Regions from separate parts of the Agarivorans sediminis genome, predicted to be linked through region 1. Evidence: predicted binding sites of a transcription regulator. Region 1 holds the regulator's gene; the other holds the start of a gene.
What was found. Region 1 encodes FliA, which starts transcription of late flagellar genes. Its sites were predicted from a motif close to CTAAAGNTNNNNNNNNNNNNGCCGATA; they were not measured.

Region 1 (7,675 bases):
CAAATTCGTCATCGCCTATTTCACCATCACTAGCCGAGCTAGCAGCAGCGGGTGGCGCTTTAGCAGCGGGAGTTTTTGCGGTGGGCGCATTAGAGCCATGCAGCTCATCAAGTAGTTTCTCGAATTCGTCATCTGAAATATCGCCTGCACTGGCAGCACTCGGAGGGCTAGCAGGGGCTGGCGGAGTAGCGGGCGCATTGGGCGCAGCACCACCATGTAGTTCATCGAGCAAACGTTCAAATTCGTCGTCACTGATTTCATCAATGCTGGCACCACCAGCGGCGACATCAGCAGCAGGCGCAACCGGTTCAACAGGCTGCTCTACCACCACTTCTGGTTCTGGTGCAACCACCTCATCGGCGGACTCTGGTTTAGAGAGTTGATGTAAACGCTCGATAATTTCAGGAGAAGCAGGGGTTAAGGGCTCGCGAGCTTGCACTTGACCAAACATATCGTTGACCGCGTCGAGAGCTTCAAGGATTACATCCATTAACTCTGAAGATACGCCTCGCCCGCCATTACGGAGAGTGTCAAAAACGTTTTCAGCACCGTGACATACGTCAACCAGTTCAGTTAATGACAAAAATCCCGCACCGCCTTTTACGGTGTGGAAACCTCTGAAAATGGCATTCAATAGGTCACTATCATCAGGACGTTTTTCTAAATCAACCAACTGCTCAGAGAGCTGTTCAAGAATCTCTGCCGCCTCTACGAGAAAGTCTTGTAAGATGTCTTCATCTACATCAAACGACATGCGCTACTCCCTTAAAATCCTAAACTAGATAACAGGTCATCAACATCATCTTGATCGTTGACTACGTCATCCCTTTGCTCTTTATTTATTATTGGACCTTCAGCTTCTATCGCTGATTTGGTGACCGGCTCAGCTTTAGCTAATTCGCTTTTCTCAGCACCGAATAAAGTCAGCATTTCTACCAAACTTTCTTCTACCTCTTGCACTAAGGTGATGACTTTACGGATCATTTGCCCGGTGAGGTCTTGAAAGTCTTGTGCCATCAATATCTCTGTCAACATGCTACGTAGTTTATCTGCATTTGTTGAAGAACTATTAAGGAAAATATCGATTTGGTGACACAGCGCCTTAAATTGGCCCAATTCAATTCGCCGTTCCATCAAACTCTGCCAAATCGGCATTATATCGTTGATGTCACTGGTTAATTTATCAGCAATGGGTAAGCCAGACTCTACCGCGTCCATGGTTTTGTTGGCTGCTTGGTCGGTCATTTCAATGACGTAATTTAAACGCTCTTTAGCGTCTGGAATTTCTTGATTCGCCAGCTCGTTGATACGTATATCGAGCTTAAAATCATTTAAAGAATCGTGGAGTTGACGAGTGAGCTGCCCAACTTTATCAAATAGCAGATTAGCTTTAGGTGCGCACAACTCACTAACGAGTTGATTGGCCTCTGCTACATTGCCTTGTTCAAGCAACGACACCAATTGTTTGGCATCAGCTAACGAAATAATCGGATTATCGGTGCTCACGCATCTTCCTTTATTATTGTAATCGTTCGAAAATCTTATCTAGCTTCTCTTTTAATGTAGCAGCAGTGAACGGTTTCACAATGTAGCCATTTACACCAGCTTGTGCAGCTTCGATAATTTGTTCGCGCTTAGCTTCTGCCGTTACCATTAGTACCGGCAAATGAGCAAGGCTTTCATCGGCACGAATATTTTTCAATAAATCGATGCCTTCCATGCCAGGCATGTTCCAATCTGTTACTACAAATTCGAAATCGCCACCTTTAAGCATCGGTAATGCCGTATTGCCATCATCAGCTTCATGTGTGTTATTAAAGCCAAGGTCTCTCAATAGGTTTTTAATAATCCTTCTCATTGTTGAAAAATCGTCAACAACCAGAATTTTCATATTTTTATCCAAGGTACTTCCCCCAACAGGATGCTTGCTAGCTCACAACTGAGCCATAAATTTATAATATGTAGATATTATGCCTTAATAAACACAATATTAGTCCATCTTTTATTAGTTTTGTAAGGATGAATTTCGCTATTGTGTCCAATCTCGCATTCGAGTTTTCACTCTGGCCAGTGCTTGACTATGAATTTGGCTCACACGAGACTCACTTACGCTCAATACTTCACCAATCTCTTTTAGGTTTAATTCTTCGTCGTAATACAAAGATAATACGAGGGCTTCACGCTCTGGTAGCCCCTTAATGCACTCTGCTAAAGACTGCTGAAAACGTTGGTTGGCAAAGCCTTCAAAGGGGCGATTAAGCTCGCGACTTTCTTCGCTTGAGATAACATCTTCACTTACGCCGAGGTCTTCAATGCCGAGGATTCGGCCACTATTAACATCGGCCAGCATTGAGTGGTATTCATTAATACTCACTCCCAGTTTTTCGGCTATTTCTGCGTCTTTGGCATCACCATTTTTTTCTCTTTCTACCGCCGCAATCGCATCGTTAATAGCGCGGCTGTTTTTATGTACAGATCGTGGTACCCAATCACCTCGGCGAATCTCATCCAGCATAGAACCGCGAATACGGATCCCGGCATACGTTTCAAAACTCGCCCCTTTAGAGCCATCGAAATTACGGGCGGCTTCAATTAATCCAATCATGCCTGACTGAATTAAGTCGTCAACGATGACGCTTGCTGGCAATCTAGCCATAAGGTGGTGGGCAATCCGTTTAACCAAAGTCGCATGACGCTCCACTAAAACATTAGTGTCGTTCACGCTGGCATAAGCGGCAACTTTATTCACTAAGCTGTTCTCTATTTTTGCGTTGACCAAATTCGAGAAGATTCTCGATGAAAAACTCTAAATGTCCACCCGCTTGCTCTGGTATTGGCCAAGTGGTGGCTTTATTTGCTAACGAGCGAAACGCTAGTGAGGCCGGTGATTTTGGATACGCTTCTACAACAACCCGCTGCTTTCTTACTGCCAACCTAACGTTATTGTCATAAGGGATACAGGACACCAATTCTAAGGTTGCATCGAGAAACCGGTCTGTGACTCGGGTAAGCTTAGCAAACAATTCTTGCCCTTCTCTTAGGCTACGTATCATATTGGCCACAATTTTAAACTTATACACACCATGATTATTAGAGAGTAGCTTAATCAGCGCGTAAGCGTCAGTTATTGAGGTGGGCTCGTCACAAACAACCACAACAATGTCTTGTGAGGCTTTAGCAAAACTTAACACCATATCGGAGATACCTGCAGCAGTATCAACCAACAAAACATCAATCGGCGTTTTTAGGCTGCTAAATGCGCGAATCAAGCCTGCATGTTCTGCCGGGCTTAACTCGACCATTGACTGAGTACCAGAAGTGGCAGGGGCAATCAGAATGCCGTTAGGCCCTTCTACGAGCACTTCGTCTAAGGTGCACTCTCCCGATAAGACATGAGATAAGTTTTTAGTTACCCGCAAACCCAGTAATACATCTACGTTCGCTAGACCCAAATCGGCGTCTAATACCATAACGCGTTTACCTTGTGCGGCCATGGCGATACCCATGTTTAGGGTAACGTTGGTTTTACCTACCCCACCTTTACCACCGGTGACAGCGATAACTTTTACATTATTTTTTTGTTGCATCATTCTGAGGCCGCTAGCTTGATCAAATTCATTATCTTTAGAATACATCTGAAACCTTCTGCTGCTCGGTTTCACTGAACCAGAAATGTTGTTGGGTATTGGAGTCCATCACTGATAAAGCTTGCTCTATCAACTTACTCGGCTCGGCCACCGCTATATCTTCTGGTACTTGCTGACCATTAGTCACGTAACTTATTGGTAAAGCGTGGCGTAAAGTGACATTGAGTACTTCACCTAAGGCTAAGCTTTCATCCAATTTGGTAAGTATGGTACCAGCTAAGGGAATGCGTTGGAATTGGTTCACAGTTTCTTCAATTACTCGGCGCTGAGCATTGGCTGACATGACTAAGTAGTTGCGAATATTAACGCGACTATTTTTCACCAACTTGTCTAATTGCTCATGCAGACGCAGATCGCGCTGACTCATTCCGGCTGTATCAATTAGCACCAATTTTTTGTCTTTAAATTGATAGAGTAGCTGCGATAACTCTTCTTCGTCATTGGCTACGCGAACAGCACACCCCATAATTTTTCCATAGGTAGCTAACTGTTCGTGAGCACCAATCCGATAAGTATCGGTGGTTATCATTGCCACACTGTCGGGGCCATGGCGCATTGAAAATTGGGCCGCTAACTTCGCAATAGTGGTGGTTTTGCCCACGCCAGTAGGCCCCAGCAAAGCGATTGCGCCACCTTTCAATAAGATTTCATCTTGACCCACCGGTAACTGATTGGCGAGTAACTCGCGTAAATGCTGCCAACCTTCTTGAACCCCTAACTCTTCAGGGATGTAGCCGGCAATTTGGTCTGCCATGTCTTCATCAAAGCCAACCACTTGTAACTGCTTTATCAACATTGCTCGTACAGGCTCTTGGCGCTCTACTTCCTGCCACATTAAACCCGATACTTGATGCTCTAGCAGCTTACGCATGGCTGCCATTTCTTTCTTGAGCTCGCCGACTTCGCTGGCACTGGCGTCTTGAGCCACCGGATTAGGGCTTCGTTGTTGCGCTTTACTTGATAACGAACCTTGCTGAACCCAGCCTTGTTGCTGCGCAATTGAGCGCGGAGCTTGAACCGTGCGAGGACGCTGGTTGTCTGCTTGGCTCTGAGATTTGGCGCGAGTAGATTGCTGTAAATTTTCTTTCTGACGTTTTTGATGACGCTGCATAAAATTAGTGAGATTGTCTTTTAGGCTAGCGTTTTCGTCAAAATCATGACTAGGGTGACTGTTTGTTGGCGTTTTTCGTGCAGATGAACTTGGAGCAGCCGATAATTTGACACTATCTTCAGCCAACTCTCGCGTTGTGGTACTGGCTGCCTCGCCGGCGCTTGAAGGTTCAATGGCAGCTACGATCTCTATGCCACCAGTAACCTTTTTGTTAGACATTATCACCGCATCACTGCCAAGTGTTTCTTTTACTTCAGCAAGTGCAGTTCGCATGTCTTTTGCAAAAAAGCGTTTCATTTTCACTGTTCACCTTCCTTTTGCCAGTACGCTGAGGCTACTGCCCTACTGAACTCACAATACGTATTTGTTTGTCTTCTGGTACTTCTTGATAAGAAAGTACTCTTAACGCTGGTAGTGCTGTTTTAACAAACCGAGACATGCTTGAGCGCAATATTCCCGAGGTTAATAAAATAGCAGGTTGGCCAGCCAGCTCTTGGTTTTGACATGCTTCAGTGAGTGACACTTGAAGTTTCTCAGCCAAACCAGGCTCCATCCCTGCTCCATCATTTCCAGCTGCCTGCATAGACTGATGCAATATTTGCTCCAAGTCTGGCGATAAAGTAATGACGGGTAATTCAGCTTCGCTGCCAATCAACTCTTGGACAATCAGGCGTTTTAGGGAAATACGGCATGCTGCGGTAAGAATATCTGCATCTTGGCTCTTCGGACCATACTCCACTAAGGTCTGAACGATGCTGCGCACATCACGCACCGGCACCCCTTCATTAAGCAAGTTCTGTAGTACCTTAACCACCGTTGATAAGCTCAATACATCTGGTACTAAGCCTTCGACCAATTTAGGTAAGTTATTACCTAGCATATCCAACAAGTTTTGAACTTCTTCATGGCCCAGTAGGCTCGAGGCATTATTGGTCAGTAACTGGCTCAAATGGGTAGCAACAACCGTTGCCGAATCGACCACGGTGTAACCAAGTGTTTGCGCATGTTCACGTTGTTCTGTAGCAACCCAGGCGGCTTCTAAACCAAACGCTGGATCGGTCGTCGCCTGCCCTTCTATCTTACCAAAAACTTGGCCAGGATTAATCGCCATTTCGCGGTCATGGAATACTTCAGACTCGCCGTAAGTCACCCCCATTAAGGTAATGCGATACTGGTTTGGCCCTAAGTCTAAGTTGTCTCTAATGTGCACTGCGGGCACCAAAAAGCCTAGGTCTTGAGATAATTTTTTACGCACGCCTTTAATGCGCGCGAGTAATTCACCACCCTGAGTCTTATCGACTAATGGGATAAGGCGATAGCCCACTTCTAAGCCAATAACATCCACCGGTTGAACATCGTCCCAACCTAGCTCTTTCGGCTCACTGCTAGACCCAGTATTTGCTGTGGATGGTTGTAGCGCGGTATCGGCCACTTTTTTCGCGTCAGCTTTATGGCGCATCCACGCTGCGCCTAAACATACCGCGGCACAAGTTAAAAATGCTAAATGCGGCATGCCTGGCACGATACCCATTACAAATAGAATCGACCCACAAATGATCATGACCCGAGGGTCTTTAAACATCTGCAGACTGACTTGCTCGCCCATATCGGCTTCGGTATTTTGGCGAGTCACAATCAAGGCTGCAGCAATAGATAATAATAGTGATGGGATTTGTGCAACCAATCCGTCACCAATGGTCAGTAGTGTGTAGACCTCAGCCGCCTCACCGAAGGTCAGGTCATGCTGAGCGACACCAATGATAAAACCGCCAAGAATGTTGATGAACAAAATCAATATCCCGGCGATGGCGTCACCTTTTACAAACTTACTGGCACCATCCATTGAACCGTAAAAGTCGGCTTCGTTGGTGACATCAGCTCGGCGTTCTCGCGCTTGCTCTTGGTCGATAATGCCAGCGTTAAGGTCGGCATCAATCGCCATTTGCTTACCCGGCATGGCATCCAAGGTGAAGCGTGCGCTTACTTCTGCAATCCGGCCAGCACCTTTGGTTACCACCACAAAGTTGATAATCATTAAGATTAAAAACACCACTAGACCTACGGCGTAGTTACCCCCGATCACCACCGAGCCAAATGCTTCAATAACATTACCCGCTGCGTTGCCACCGTTGTGACCTTCCAGTAATACGACTCGAGTAGAGGCAACGTTTAACGCCAAGCGTAATAAGGTGGCAATTAACAACACGGTGGGGAATACAGCAAAATCTAATGGTCGTTTAGTATAAACCGCCACTAGCAGCACGATAAGCGCTAGTGAAATGTTAAAAGCGAATAAAATATCTAGCAGCCAAGCTGCCATGGGTAATACAACCATACCCAAAGTGGCTAGCACCACCATTGGGGTGCCAAATCCTTTTATGATATTTACATCAACTTTTTTTAGATCTTTAAGCTTAAAGCTGGTGAGGCGATTGATGATTTCCATAAATGACGAAATACTGACTTCTTAACGACTGATTGAATGAGAAAAGCAATAACTGAGCCAACAACTAAGCTTGGGAAAGCGGAAGGATAAAATTGCGTTCAATATCGCAACTCGTTTGGAATAGGTAAGTCATCGGCAACCGGCTTAGGCCGCTTACCTTTACCTTTGCGGTATTGCTCCAACTGGAAAACAAAAGCCAGTATTTGGGCCACCGCTATGTATAAGCCTTCTGGTATATCATGCCCTAATTTCGTGGTGTGAAACAATGAACGCGTTAAGGCGGGTGCCTCCATGATGGGAACTTCATAGTGGCGTGCAACTTCACGAATTTTCATTGCTACTTCATCTACGCCCTTAGCCACCACTTTTGGCGCGCCCGTCCCATTGGTGTCATATTTTAAGGCGACCGAATAATGGCTTGGGTTAGTCACCACCACATCTGCTTGCGGCACATCGGCCATCATTCTGCGC
Region 2 (7,675 bases), 160 kb from region 1:
TCTGTCTGTTTCTAGTGTTGCTGGCGCAAGTGCGGCAATGACAGCCATTGATTCAGCGATGAAGATTATCGATGGTAAGCGTGCAGAACTCGGTGCGGTGCAAAACCGTTTCCAATCGACTATTCGTAACTTATCGAATATCTCAGAAAATGTTACTGCGGCGCGCTCACGTATTAGAGATACAGACTTCGCTAAAGAGACCGCTGAATTAACGCGTAACCAGATTATTCAGCAGACCTCAACCACTATTTTGGCTCAAGCAAACCAACGTCCTCAGGCTGCATTATCATTACTCGGTTAATCCAGGTAAAAAGAAAGGACGGTGGGGGTTCAATCCACCGTCCTCAGGCTGCAGTAGCGCAATTAGTACTCTTAGGAGGCTCATTTCCATACCAATAATAAGTTGCGCTTTAGTTTCGCTCTCAATCTCCTATCGTTTCGAGCGATACGGTCAAGTGATGCATACTCACTTGGCCTTTTTTTCGCAGTGGTTCAGACTGCCACAATAATAAAGCAAAGCTTATGCCAAGTTTTACTGACAAGAACTTGGCGTAAATAAATATAAATTTTCCTTTTTGGCCTTATTATCAACTTCAATTGTGCCTTTTACGATATATTTTTTGCCGTGAAAGCCCGTGATATAAGGTGTTGCCGTATAGGCGGCAAATTTTTTCCGCTTTTTTCCATTTTTTTCCTAAAGCTTCTTCTTCCCTTGCCGCTAACAGATATGAAGTTAATAAAACTTTGGTCCATTTAAACGTTGTCTTGGTTTACGGTTCATAAATCAGGGGTTCAACAACTAAAAATGGTTTTGGTCGTCCTGACTCAAGTTCAATCAGGATGAACAATTTCTTAGGAGGCTCAAAATATGGCATTAGTTGTCAACACCAATGTGTCGTCATTGAACGCACAACGCCAGCTAGCAAGCTCTGGCAATACACTAGACACCGCATACCAACGTTTAAGTTCTGGTTTCCGTATTAACAGTGCGAAAGACGATGCTGCTGGTCTACAAATCTCTAACCGTATGACATCGCAAATCCAAGGTCTTGACCGCGCGGTGATGAACGCTCAAGATGGTATCTCAGTAGCGCAAACTGCTGAAGGTGCAATGGACGAGTTAACTAACATGATGCAACGTATGCGCGTGTTAGCGGTTCAATCTCAAGATGGTATCAATAATTCAAGCGACCGAACTGCACTTCAAGCTGAGGTTTCTCAACTTAAACTTGAAATGAGCCGAGTAGCGACAACTACCCAATTTGGTGGTGTTAATCTACTTGATGGCGGTTACTCTGCTGCATTCCTAGTGGGAGCGAACGCTGGACAAAATATCAGTGTAAACATCTCTCGTTCAGGTGGTTGGGGAGCGTCAGGCTTAGGTTTAGCAAGTCTGTCTGTTTCTAGTGTTGCTGGTGCAAGTGCTGCAATGGCTTTACTGGATTCAGCAATTAAACTGGTTGATTCTGAGCGAGCTGAGCTTGGTGCGGTTCAAAACCGTTTCCAATCTACAATTCGAAACTTGTCTAACATCTCAGAAAATATTTCTGGTGCGCGTTCTCGAATCAAAGATACTGATTTCGCTAAAGAAACGGCTGATTTAACTAAAGCTCAAATCTTACAGCAAACTAGTACTTCTATTTTGGCTCAAGCTAATCAACGCCCACAGGCTGCGTTAGCTTTAGTTTAATAGTAAAATTAGTGAAGAAAGACGCAGCCACACTTATACTCTAGGTGTGGCTTGCTTTATTTAAGGAGTCTGTAATATGGATAGTAATGTTGGTTTAGTATCCACGTCGGCGGCAACCGTGGGCTTAACGCAAAGTCGAGAGCCAGAGGTTAGTGCTGCCGATAAAATGGAAGTGGCACAGATATCGCTTCAAAAAGAACAACAGCAAGCTAAGGCTCAACAACAGGCCGACCAGGAAAAACGTCAGTCGGATGACCGTGAACAAGTAGAAGATGTGGTTGCTTCAATCAATCAGTTACTCGAGGTCCAAGATAGAGACGTGAAATTTGTAGTTGACGAGCGAGATGGGCAGTTCTTTACTTCGGTACTGAATCGAAGTACTGATGAGCTGATTCGCGAGATCCCTACAGAAGAGTATCGTCAGTTGGAAGAGCGGCTGCAAAAATTTCAAGACGCCATTGGCGAAACAACCGGCTTGTTTGTTGATCAATTGGTATAAAATATATGTGGGTAAGATGTTATGACAGGAATTACAGCGGCAGGTATTGGTAGTGGCTTAGATCTAGAAGCCCTAATCGAAGTGACTCTGAGTGCAGAGCGAGCAGGTAAAGACGCACGCTTTGAAGAAACCAAAACCACCCTCGAGGTGACCCTTTCCGCTGTCGGCAGCATCAAATCTAAACTTAGTGCATTTCGTAGCATACTTGAAAAAGCACAAAGCCAAGATACCTTTTTCCCTCGAACAGCCACCACTAATGAAGCCGCAGGTAGCGAATCGTTTTCTGTTGATCTCGCTGATAATGCGACTAATGGTAACTACGCTATTGAAGTACAAGCCTTAGCGCAAGGCTCCGCATTGACCTCTATTGACGCTGCTAGTAATGGCGGAACACCACTTTATAGTTCAGAAGATGATGTTATCGCGACAACTGACGGCCAATTAACCTTTAGTACGTCTAGTGGAGAATCAATGGTTGTTGATGTCACTGCGGGCACCACGCTAAAAGAATTACGTGAGCAAATTAACAGCCAAGACGACAACTTCGGTGTGTCGGTCAACTTGATAGATACCGGTTCAGAAATTCGCCTATCAATGACCTCAAACGAAACCGGGGACGGAAATACCTTACAAGTGACCAACACTGGCGCTAATGCTGAGCTAGATAACTTTACCAATGTTGGCGGGAAAATGGATGTGACCGATGCATCTTCAGCCAAGATTACTATCGATAATATAGAAGCGACTAGTTCAACCAATAACTTTAATAATGTAATTTCTGGGGTATCTATTGATGTCAATAAATTGACGACCAGTGCAGTTACTGTAGATATACAACCGAGTGAAGAGAAGTCGGTTGAAAATATTAAGGCATTTATTGACGCTTATAATAATGTGATTCAAGAGATCGATAAACATACCAAAGCAACCTCGGTACAAGAGGGGGATGATAACAGTGGCCGCAAAGAGTTAAGTGGCGACCCCATGTTTAGAACCTTACGCTATAGTTTAGGCGGCTTGTCGACCAATGGTTATGATGATGCAGCGCCCGGTATGCGTACCTTATATGGTATAGGCATTGAAATGGACGCTGATGGCTTATTAACATTGAACGAATCAGAATTTAAAGAAGCCATTAATAACAACTTAGACGGCGTTGGCGAGCTTTTTGCAATGGAAGGTGGTGTAGCTGAGAGCTTTTTAGCTACCGTAAAAAGTTACGAACAAACGGGTGGGGTATTAGCCACACGTGAAGACTCAGTTAAGAGTCAAAAAAGGGATCTGGAACATCAAATGCTAGATTTTGAGGAGCGTATGACCTCTTATGAATCGACTTTAAGATCTAAATACACCGCATTTGATGTCACCATGGGTAGTTTAAATAGCCAAATGTCCTATATTATGGGGCAATTGGGTTAGTGGAATAGAGCATGTATCAGAAAGGTATTAATCAGTATCGTCAAGTGGGTGTTAAAGATCAGGTTGCAACCGCTGATCCTCACCGAATTACGCAAATTTTAATGCAAACCGCTCTAGAAAATTTAGCGGTAGCCAAAGGGTGTATTGAGCGTTCTGATTTTCAAAATAAGGGAAAACCCTTAGCTAAAGCCACGTCTATTATCACTTCTTTGAAAAACACATTGGACTTCGACCGCGGTGGAGATATTGCGGTTAATCTGGCTGATCTGTATTCATTTATGTTGGAACGTTTATCTGAAGCGTCTATCGCTAATGATGCTGTGATTGTCGGCGAAGTTATCGATCTAATGTTACCGATTAAGTCTGCCTGGGATCAAATACCAGAAGCTGATAAGCAGAAAGCCTATCAAATGCGTGGCGAGTAAATGCAGCCAGCAGAAACTTTTGATTCTGTGGTTGAACAAGCTCAACACTGTTTGGCTAGCGTTGAACAAGAGCTTGCAGTAGACCAGCCTTCCAGTGAGTCTTTAGACTCACTGCTGAAGCAACACCAACAACTATTCGAACTTTTATTCTCCACTGTGAATACATTAAATCCTAGTCAGCAGGCAATCATTAAATTGCATGTAGAAAGAATGCAAAAAATTCAGCAATTTTGTATTCAGGGACGTAGTGAAGTGTCTGGTAAGTTAGGCGCGATACGCCGGAGTGAAAAAGTTAAAAAAGCCTACGGCTATTAATTAGCCAGACAATTTCTGGGAATACTATGCTGAGAAATATCGATTTTCAAATTAGCTCTGATACTAATGAGCAACAAACCATTGAAGCCACTGTTACTCCCATCATTAAGCGTAAATTTCAAATCAATTTGAACGCTATCTCGGTTTATTCACAAGAGCTGGCCGAAAAACTTCACCGCCATCCGCCTGCACATTATTCGCCGTTTATTACCCGTAAAAAGCACCTAAACATTGTGAATGTTCATAAAGGTCGTGCGCTTTACGATGTCGTACCCAACGTACAAGTTAACCAGCAGTTGAGTGATTTCCAGCAACGCGGTTTATTAGTGAATAGTGAAACCATGAACAGTTGCATTGAGCCTAATGAACATAGCTTAATGACCATTGAGCAGCGCTACCCTGGCCTAGAAGAACAATATACAGGTATTAGTTCAGAGTCAGACAGTTTAATGATTTTAGGCTGCGGCTTAGGGCTGCATATTGAGCAGTTGCTACAGATGAAAGTCTGGAAACATGTTTTGTTAATTGAGCCTGAATGGGACTTGTTAGCCGTCTCTTTGTATAGTGCTCAATGGCTTAACATTGTCAATTATCTGCAGAATCAAGATTGTAAATTAACCTTTATTATCGGCGAAACTGGCCAGCAGATGCTGCATTCGGTTAAAGAGTGGCAACAACAAACCGCTGAGAGTCATTTCTTTCTATTTAAACATTACAACTATATTCCCTTTAATGCGCTAGAGTGGGGCTTTGCTACGCGTAGCCTGAGCTTTGAAAATATTGATAAAATTCAATGGCGTAGTGAAGATGAAGATCGAGATTATGAATGTTGTTATTCGATGAATCACTTTATGGGCTCGTCTTTTAGTTCGCAACAATTGGCTGCTATTCACGATACTTTGCTGCAACGCCAACAAAATAACTTGCTGGCCTTTGCTGAACATATGCCGGACATTTACGCCCAAAGTTTATCTTACCAACAACAGCGCTGGCAGTTGCTGCTAATGCCTAATGGTGAAGTGAATTTGTTTGATAGTGACTATGGTGTGTGTTTATTTAGTAAAAGCCCTAAACAGGAAAGCCAAAACTATTTCGAACATTATTCATCTAATCCAAAGTTGGAAGCGCTTGATGCGCGTAAAGGGCTGAGAAAGCCTAGCCCCTATATTCACTATAAGCGCTCTGACGAATTAAAGGAGCTGGTCAGTAGTTTGCCCACAGAGTCAAGAACCAAGCTTCCGCAGCGCTTACCCTCATTTATCATGTATGGTTGTGGTGCAGGCTATCAAATAGAGCACTTGTTGTTATCTCATGACATCGACTATTTTATTTTGTACGAGCCTAATATCGACTATTTTATGGCGTCTATGTACCTGATAGATTGGCAGGCTGTATTACATCGCGTTGAAGAAAACGAGCAGCATATTTACCTTAATATCGGTGATGATGGCAGTAACATGTTTAGTGACTTACATACTAAGTTGCAACAGCAAGGTATTAATATTTTATCTTATACCTTCTTCTATGTGAGTTACTTTCATAAGGTAATGGATACCGCTATCCGTAGTACTCGAGAGCAGTTTCGCGTATTGATGAACATAGGTGAATACTTCGATCATGCAATGTTTAATATATCCCACACTAATGAAGCGTTTCGCCGAGGTCATCACCATTTATTAAAGCGTAAAACGCCAGAGATCACTAAGCTACTGGCCGACACACCACTGTTTATTGTGGGCAACGGACCTTCACTTGACGCTAGCATTGAGCATATTAGACGACACCAAGGTCATGCAATTATTATTTCTTGTGGCACTTGTCTAAAAACACTACATAAGCTTGGTATTAAGCCAGATTTTCACGCCGAAGTGGAACAAACACGTGCCACGGTAGAGTGGATTGAGCAAGTTAATGATCCTGAATGGGTCAAAAGTATCGATTTAATGAGTGTGAACGGTGTTCACCCTGATGTTACGGCACTATTTAATGATGCATTAATTTGTTTCAAACGTGGCGAAGCCGCCACGTTGATGTATCAAGACTCTGTACCCGAGACTAATCTGTTTGAAGATATTTTGTATTCTTACCCGACAGTGTCTAACAGTGCTTTAGCTTATGCCTTAAAGCTTGGATTTAAGCAGATCTACCTGTTTGGCATTGACTTAGGATTTAAAGACCCGACTCAACACCACAGTAAACATTCGGCGTATTTTCATGAGAAAACCGGTAAAGAGCTTTATAATTACGCCAAACATGGTACTGGCCTAAGAGTACAAGGCAACTTTCAAGAGTGGGTGAACACTAAGTTTGAATTTAGATTTGCCCGTGAAGTGATGGAAGAAACCATTGCAGAGTATCCTGATGCTGATGTCTTCAATTGCAGTGATGGGGCTTATATTGGTGGAACCCAGCCATTAAATGGCGATGATGTGATCGCTAATAAAGTGGTCGATAAAAGTGAGTTAAAAACCAAGCTTAAGAGTGACGCGTATACCATTGATACGTCGAAGCTCTACTCTGCTTTCAAACAGCAGTATCAGCCGCAAGCGTTTGCTGATGATTGCCAAGCATTGCTAAAACAATTAGACGAAAAACAACACAATTGGCAAGAGGTGTTAGCGTTACTAAATAACCAGCTATTGTTTGTTCAAAGAAGCTCGGCCAATAAACACTCGCTATTTTTTGCCCTGTTACGTGGCAGTGCTTCTTTTAGTTTAACCTATTTAACTCGATTGGCATTTTCGTCAGAAGATGAAGATATCTGTATTGAAAGGTTTGAGCAAGGGAAGCAGATCTGGCGTGAATATGTTGAAGAAGCTAAAGAGTACACACTTAATCGCGCAGATGAATGGGATGTAACAAGCCAAAAAGCGTCTTGGGATCGACAAGCGAAAACCAGCTAAAAAAATGGGTTGTTGTTGGTGATTTAAGACAACAACCCTGATTTTATTGCTCTAGGGTACTTTCACTTATTTTTTTAAAGTACTCGGTAAAACTAACATCTTCAGTCCCAATTAATGCATGGTAAACTTTGCTGGGAAAAGCGAAGGTGTTTTCACCATTTACCACGAAGGTTTGTGGTGGCTCATCTTCAGTTTCTTCCTCATAAAGCCAATGTCCAGAATAAGTTTTAATGTAAACCTCTCCTAAATATCCACCTAACATATAAGAATAAGTAAATAGCGCTTTGTTATCGAGAGCTTGTAAGCTTAATTGCTGAATCATTTGGTCAATACTATTGACACTACTGATACTAAAATCTAATTCAACTTGAAAGGCTTCTTGAGAAAATAACACTGCATCTTGAGCAGAGTTTTTCATTAATTC

Region 2: a site for FliA is predicted at 695-721, ahead of M0C34_RS07810 (flagellin N-terminal helical domain-containing protein). Genes of this name have one in related genera too.

Annotation. Positions count from the first base shown of each region.
Region 1 is NZ_CP096670.1:1,562,742-1,570,416, reverse strand. Features, by position in the region: gene M0C34_RS07120 (chemotaxis protein CheA) at 1-754, opposite strand, end outside; gene M0C34_RS07115 (protein phosphatase CheZ) at 766-1,506, opposite strand; gene cheY (chemotaxis response regulator CheY) at 1,520-1,903, opposite strand; gene M0C34_RS07105 (RNA polymerase sigma factor FliA) at 2,030-2,749, opposite strand; gene M0C34_RS07100 (MinD/ParA family ATP-binding protein) at 2,742-3,635, opposite strand; gene flhF (flagellar biosynthesis GTPase FlhF) at 3,625-5,061, opposite strand; gene flhA (flagellar biosynthesis protein FlhA) at 5,093-7,204, opposite strand; gene flhB (flagellar biosynthesis protein FlhB) at 7,303-7,675, opposite strand, start outside.
Region 2 is NZ_CP096670.1:1,722,948-1,730,622, forward strand. Features, by position in the region: gene M0C34_RS07805 (flagellin N-terminal helical domain-containing protein) at 1-301, shown strand, start outside; gene M0C34_RS07810 (flagellin N-terminal helical domain-containing protein) at 869-1,690, shown strand; gene M0C34_RS07815 (flagellar protein FlaG) at 1,767-2,189, shown strand; gene fliD (flagellar filament capping protein FliD) at 2,211-3,608, shown strand; gene fliS (flagellar export chaperone FliS) at 3,620-4,033, shown strand; gene M0C34_RS07830 (hypothetical protein) at 4,034-4,348, shown strand; gene M0C34_RS07835 (motility associated factor glycosyltransferase family protein) at 4,375-7,251, shown strand; gene M0C34_RS07840 (hypothetical protein) at 7,295-7,675, opposite strand, start outside.